Regions from separate parts of the Labrys sp. HAY1-8F genome, predicted to be linked through region 1. Evidence: riboswitches for the same ligand, from Rfam matches in the RefSeq annotation. Region 1 holds a riboswitch; the other holds the start of a gene.
What was found. A riboswitch is a leader RNA that binds a small molecule or an ion and turns the genes downstream of it on or off. The one in region 1 is predicted to bind S-adenosylmethionine.
Positions count from the first base shown of each region.

Region 1 (3,403 bases):
GCATTGGCAACCTTGAACGCCGCGCTCTTGCCGCCCTTCACCTCGAAGGTCACCAGCGTGCCGCCCGCCTTCATTTGGCGGCGTGCGAGTTCCACCTGCGGATGATCGTCGCGGAAGGGATAGATCACGCGCTCGACTGCCTTGTGGTTCCCCAGGGCATCGGCAACCTTTACCGCATTGGCGATCTGGCGTTCGACCCTGAGTTCCAGAGTCTCCAGGCCCTTGAGCATCACCCAGGCATTGAAAGGCGAGATCGAGGGACCGGTCTGGCGCAAATAGGTTTGGATGTGGTCGTTGATGAACTTCTCGGATGCCAGGATCACACCGGCCAGACAGCGGCCCTGCCCGTCAATATGCTTGGTGGCCGAATAGACCACGCAATCGGCACCGAGTTCGAGCGGGCTCTGCAGCAGCGGCGTCGCGAAGACATTATCCACCACCAGCGTGGCGCCGGCGCTCTTGGCGATCTTGGCTATGGCGGCGATGTCGAGAATCTCGAGCGTGGGATTGGTCGGGCTTTCAAGGAAGAACACCTTCGTCTCCGGCCGCACCGCCGCCTGCCATTGGGCAAGCTCGGTGCCGTCGACCAGGGTGGAGGTGACGCCGAAGCGCGGCAGCAGTTCCTCGATGACATAGCGGCAGGAGCCGAACAGCGCCTTGGCGGCGACGACGTGGTCGCCGGTCTTGAGCTGGCCGATCAGGGTCGCGGTGACGGCGGCCATGCCCGAGGCGGTGGCGCGAGCTGCCTCGGCTCCCTCCAGTTCCGCCATGCGCTGCTCGAACATCGCCACGGTGGGATTGGAAAAGCGGCTATAGATGAAGCCGACATCCTCGCCCTTGAAGCGGGCCTCCGCCTGTTCGGCACTCTCGTAGACAAATCCCTGGGTGAGGAACAGCGCCTCCGACGTCTCCGCATATTGCGAGCGCAGCGTGCCGGCATGCACGAGCCGGGTGGCCGGGCGCAATTCCCGGGTGGAAGGTGCTGAAGTCAAAGGTTTGGTCATCTGCGGCAATCCCGATAGCCGCAAGTCGAGCGCCAGCGCTCTTTCCCACGGCCCTTTAGCGAGTTGTTTTACGTGGCTGCAAGCCGGCCGGCCCAAATCCACCACGACGAAGACTGTTGAGTAGCCCTACTCCCGGATGGCGTCAATGGATGGTTTCGTCTAGCAAGACCAGGAACCGCAATAAGCTGGCAGAAAAAAGCGAGAGCCATGCCCTCCCCGAACATCCCGCATTCCCCAGGCCTTCTGCACACTTTTGGCATCCTGCCCTCCCAGGCGATTGCTGGCCTGGTCGAGACGGGAGCCGTCCGCATCGAACAACCTCTGGCTTCGGATCAGATTCAGCCCGCCAGTCTCGATCTGCGCCTCGGCGCCAAGGCCTACCGCATGCGGGCGAGCTTCCTGCCGGGGCCGCGCAACACCGTGGCCGAGCGCATCAGGGACCTCGCCTTGCATGAGATCGACCTGACCAAGGGTGCCGTGCTGGAGACGGGCTGCGTCTACATCGTGCCCCTGCTCGAAAGCCTGCAAATGCCGGATGGCGTTCTCGCTTCCACCAATCCCAAGAGCTCGACCGGTCGCCTCGACGTCTTCACCCGTGTCATCACCGACCATGCCCGCGCCTTCGACCAGGTCGAGGCGGGTTATGACGGGCCGCTCTATGCTGAAATCGGACCGCGCACCTTCCCGGTGCTGGTGCGGACGGGATCGCGCCTGAGCCAGATCCGCTTCCGCCGTGGCGAAGCCCGCATCGACGATGCCTCCTTGCGCGAATTGCAGCGCCGCATGGGCTTGGTTTCGTCACCCGACCCGGACATCGCCGGCGGTGTCGCCGTCTCCGTCGACCTCACCGGTTTCGGCGACGGTATCGTCGGCTACCGCGCCAAGCGCCACACCGCCGTTGTTGATGTCGACAAGCGGGCGGCCTGCGATCTGCTCGATTTCTGGGAGCCCATCCCGCATCGCGGCAAGAACGACATGATCCTCGACCCGGACGAGTTCTACATCCTGGCGTCCAAGGAAGCCGTGCATGTGCCACCGGAATTCGCAGCCGAAATGGTGCCGTTCGACCCGCTGGTGGGCGAGTTCCGCGTGCATTATGCCGGCTTCTTCGATCCCGGCTTCGGCTATTCGCCCGATGGCATGGAGGCGGCCCGGGCCGTGCTGGAAGTGCGCTCGCGCGAGGTGCCCTTCATCGTCGAGGACGGCCAGATCGTCGGGCGCCTGATCTATGAGCGCATGCTCGAACGCCCTCAGATCCTATACGGCTCCGGCCTCAATTCGAACTATCAGGGCCAGGCGCTGAAACTATCCAAGCATTTCAGATAGGCCTGACAGGCGGACCTCGACGAGGATCATCGGTTGGCTGGCGCCGCTCGCCAAGCCATCGCGGCAGTAAAAATCTGCACCAGCCCGCCCATGGTCATGGCACCAGCCAATCCGGCCGGGCCACCGCCGAGAACGGCATAGAGCGAGCCGAGGACCGCGACGCCGGCGGTCGCTCCGACCATGCGCGCCACGTTGATGAGAGCCGAAGCCGTGCCGTCGCGGCGAAGTACGATGTTACAGGGCCAGGCTCCGGTGACGCAGGCGCGAGCGGGGCGGGTTCGACGCACGAATGCACTCCGTGGCGGCAACCTCCAATGGCTTGGGCCCTTCTTGACTCCATGTTTGCATCGGATGCTTCGGCCTGCGTCGAAGCATGCCGTTTCGGATTGGTGCATAGTCACTCCAGAAAAAGGATGCCATGCCCGAGATTCCGGATTTTGCCTTTGCCGCATCATTGGTCGCCGATCCCGCTCGCGCTCTGATGCTCACCGCATTGCTCGATGGCCGTGCCCTGCCGGCAGGCGAATTGGCCTATGCCGCCCGTATCGCGCCTCAGACCGCGAGCTCCCATTTGGCCAAGCTGCTTGCCGGTGGCCTCCTTGCCGTCGAGACGGAAGGGCGTCATCGCTATTACCGCCTGGCCGGCGGCCATGTCGCCGAGGCGCTGGAGTGCCTGTCCGTGCTCGCACCGGACCAGGCGGTGCGGCGCAAGGCGATCACCGGCAAAGCGCGCGAACTGCGCTATTGCCGGTGTTGCTACGACCATCTGGCCGGACAGGTCGGCGTCGCCGTGACACAAGGCTTGGTCGAGCATGGCTATCTCGTCCCGGCCGCCGACAAGCAGTTTCGCGTCACGGCCAGCGGCAACGCCTGGTTCGGGTCGATCGGCCTCGATATCGCGGCGCTGAAGCCCACCGCACGGGGGCTTGCGCGCCAGTGCCTCGACTGGACCGAGCGCAGCCATCACCTCGCGGGCCCGCTCGGCGTCCAACTGCTGAGCACGATGTGCAAGCTGGGATGGCTGCGCCGCAGCAAGGACTTCGCGGGCGGTTAAGATCACGCCCAAGGGTTGG
Region 1 is NZ_JBPGWZ010000002.1:5,481,562-5,484,964, reverse strand. Features, by position in the region: gene ACR9ZN_RS34440 (O-succinylhomoserine sulfhydrylase) at 1-1,004, opposite strand, end outside; SAM riboswitch at 1,040-1,119, opposite strand; gene ACR9ZN_RS34435 (2'-deoxycytidine 5'-triphosphate deaminase) at 1,212-2,330, shown strand; gene ACR9ZN_RS34430 (hypothetical protein) at 2,357-2,617, opposite strand; gene ACR9ZN_RS34425 (ArsR/SmtB family transcription factor) at 2,749-3,384, shown strand.

Region 2 (3,403 bases), 4.6 Mb from region 1:
AGGGCCAACGCCCACAAGGTGGATTGGACAGGCTTCACGGCACCGAAACCATCCTTCCTGGGAACACGGGTCTTCGAGAACTACGATCTCGCCGAGCTTTCGCGCTACATCGACTGGACGCCGTTCTTCCAGACCTGGGAACTGAAGGGGCGTTATCCCGCCATCCTGTCCGACGAGAAGCAGGGAGCGGCTGCACGCCAGCTTTTCGACGATGCCCGGGCCATGTTGGCACGCATCATCGCGGAGAAATGGTTCCAGCCAAAAGCCATAATCGGCTTCTGGCCGGCGAATGCCGTCGGCGACGATATACATTTGTATACGGATGAGAACCGCAGCCGGAAGCTCGCAAGCTTGCACACCCTGCGCCAGCAGCTCACCAAGCGCGACGGGCGGGCAAATGTCGCCCTCTCCGACTTCGTTGCCCCTGAAACGAGTGGCCAGGGCGACTATCTCGGCGGCTTCGTGGTCACGGCCGGCATGGAAGAGGACGAGATCGCCAAGCGCTTCGAACGCGCCAATGACGACTATGGCTCGATCATGGTTAAGGCCCTGGCCGACCGTTTCGCCGAGGCTTTCGCCGAACGCATGCATGAGCGCGTCCGCAAGGAGTTCTGGGGCTATGCGATCGACGAGAACCTGGCCCCCGACCAGCTCATCGGCGAACCCTATCGCGGTATCCGCCCTGCCCCGGGCTATCCCGCCCAGCCCGACCATACCGAGAAGGGCACACTGTTCCACCTGCTCGACGCCGAAGAACGCATCGGCGTACGCCTGACCGAGAGCTATGCGATGTGGCCGGGCGCCTCGGTGTCCGGGCTCTATTTCGCCCATCCCGATGCCTATTACTTCGGGGTGTCGAAGATCGAGCAGGACCAGGTCGAGGATTACGCCACCCGCAAGGGCATGACGGTGAACGAAGTCGAACGCTGGCTTTCGCCAGTGCTGAACTATGTGCCACGAACGGCGGAGGCGGCGGAGTAGATTCCCGGGATCGCCGGCTTCCGGTCCACGGATATGCACGGGGAACATGGAGGGTCGATCTCCAGATCGACCATCTTCCCTCTTCCTCACGTGCGACGCTTCCAAGATGGTCGATCTGGAGATCGACCCTCCAATCCCGCAAGGTGAGAGCCCATCTGCCCACCGCTCACGCTCCCAGGATTGCCATTGATTTCCATTCACCACAGGATTACCTCTTCTTCCGTGGTGATTTGGCCGGCCGGCTTGCAGCCACGTTAAACAACTCGCTAAAGGGCCGCTGGATGCATTCCATCCGTGGACCTGTCGCATTGCTTTCCGGCTGGCCCAACGTCGATCGAGTGCAACATGCCTATCAAGATTCCGGATACCCTGCCCGCCTTCTCCACCCTGGTCAGCGAAGGAGTGCGGGTGATGACGGAAACTGCCGCCATCCGGCAGGATATCCGTCCGCTGCAGATAGGCCTGCTCAATCTGATGCCCAACAAGATCCGCACCGAGTTGCAGATGGCGCGCCTGGTCGGCGCCACGCCGCTGCAGGTCGAACTCTCGCTGGTGCGTGTCGGCGGCCACCGTGCCAAGAATACCTCCGAGGACCACCTGCTTGCCTTCTACGAAACCTGGGAAGAGGTGCGCGAGCGCAAATTCGACGGCTTCATCATCACCGGCGCGCCGGTGGAGACCCTGCCCTTCGAGGACGTGACCTATTGGAAGGAACTCGAGCAGATCCTCGACTGGACCACGACCAACGTGCATTCCACGCTGAACGTGTGCTGGGGCGCGATGGCGGCCATCTGGCATTTTCACCGCATTCCCAAATATGACCTGACCGAGAAGGCCTTTGGTGTTTACCAGCACCACAACCGCAAGCCTTCCTCGATCTATCTCAACGGCTTTTCAGACGACTTCCACATCCCCGTCTCGCGTTGGACGGAAGTGCGCAGCGAAGATGTGCGCAAGAACGCCGAGTTGGAGATCCTGATGGATTCGGACGAAACCGGCGTGTGTCTCATTCACGAGCAAAAGGGCAACCGGCTCTATCTGTTCAACCATGTCGAATATGAATCGACCTCGCTGGCCGATGAGTATTTCCGCGACGTCGACTCGGGCGTGCCGATCAAGCTGCCGAAGAACTACTTCCCCTATGACGATCCATCCTTCCCGCCGCGCAATTTCTGGCGCAGCCACGCCCATCTTCTGTTCGGCAACTGGATCAACGAGATCTACCAGACGACATCCTATGACCTGAGCGAAGTCGGCAGGGGGCGCTGAGATTCTCTCGGGTGCACGGGCGTCTAGGCGCGGATTGGATGGTCGATCTCCAGATCGACCATCTTGGAAGCACCGTCGCGCAGGAGAGGAAGAAGGTCGATCTGGAGATCGACCCTCCAATCCGCGCTTATCCTGCTAAAGAAAGTGCCCGCGCCCCCGGAATCCCCTCAATCCTTGGCGCGATCCATGCGCATCAGCAACTGCTCGGTCTTGGCGTCTTCGATGCGGATGTGCAGCCGGCCGGCCTCCTGCTGGTCCGTGCAAGGTCTTGATCGGCGTCACGCAGGTCTGGATCAGCATCACCGTGCCCATGGCCAGACAGGCCTTGATCCAGGCCGAGGCGGGTGGCAGTCGGCGCACCATCGCCAATCGCACCTTGATCGCGCTCGCCAATGGCTATCTGGATTTCGCCGCCGAGCATGGCGGGCACTGGCACGCCCTCTTCGACTTCCGCCTTCCGGACGGCCAGGACCTGCCGGAAGACCATTTGTGCCAGCAAGATGCGCTCTTCCAGCATCTGGAAGCCCCGCTCGCCGTGCTCCAGCCGGGTCTGCCTCTTTCCGAAAAATCTCTTCTCGCCCGCTCTCTCTTCTCGGCCGCCCATGGCATGGTGCTGCTCGGACTGGAGGGCAAGCTGGTGCAGTTGCCCCTGCCCTATCTGCGCGAACAGGTCGCCCTGGTAGTCAGCGCCATGGGCCGCGGCCTCGAATGCAGCTGAGGGCTTGTTCCTCTGCAGGCGTCAAAGCAAGCCCAATCGCCTCGCAACACGCCTGCGCTGGTCGATGATGGTGTGCCGATAGAGGGAGGGCTCCAATCGAAACTCTGGTGAAATCGGCCATGTCATGCCTGCAAGATCGAGCATGGTCTGGGCATTGCTGCCCATCTTGGACATGCCGGTTCCCCCTTCGCCGAAGCGAACCACCACATTGTCGCCAAGCCGGACGATCTGGCCGTTGTTGGGGCCGTTGACGCCGCGGGCGCAAGGCCAGGCGCAGACCACATCTTCGAATGTCAGCCCGCAATCGGGCGTGAGGATGCTGAGTATGCTCGCCAGCGCGCTGATGGCGTAGCTTCTGCTGTAGACAGGCAAGCCGATGACCCCGCCGCAGGTCAATTTCATGACGAGATGGCTGGACGTCCGCCCGACCTCGAC
Region 2 is NZ_JBPGWZ010000002.1:924,673-928,075, forward strand. Features, by position in the region: gene metH (methionine synthase) at 1-981, shown strand, start outside; SAM riboswitch at 1,194-1,271, shown strand; gene metA (homoserine O-acetyltransferase MetA) at 1,327-2,250, shown strand; gene ACR9ZN_RS13310 (hypothetical protein) at 2,289-2,522, shown strand; gene ACR9ZN_RS13315 (TetR-like C-terminal domain-containing protein) at 2,519-2,968, shown strand; gene ACR9ZN_RS13320 (hypothetical protein) at 2,990-3,403, opposite strand, start outside.
Region 2: linked by a shared signal. The riboswitch ahead of metA (homoserine O-acetyltransferase MetA) and the one ahead of ACR9ZN_RS34440 (O-succinylhomoserine sulfhydrylase) in region 1 are both predicted to bind S-adenosylmethionine.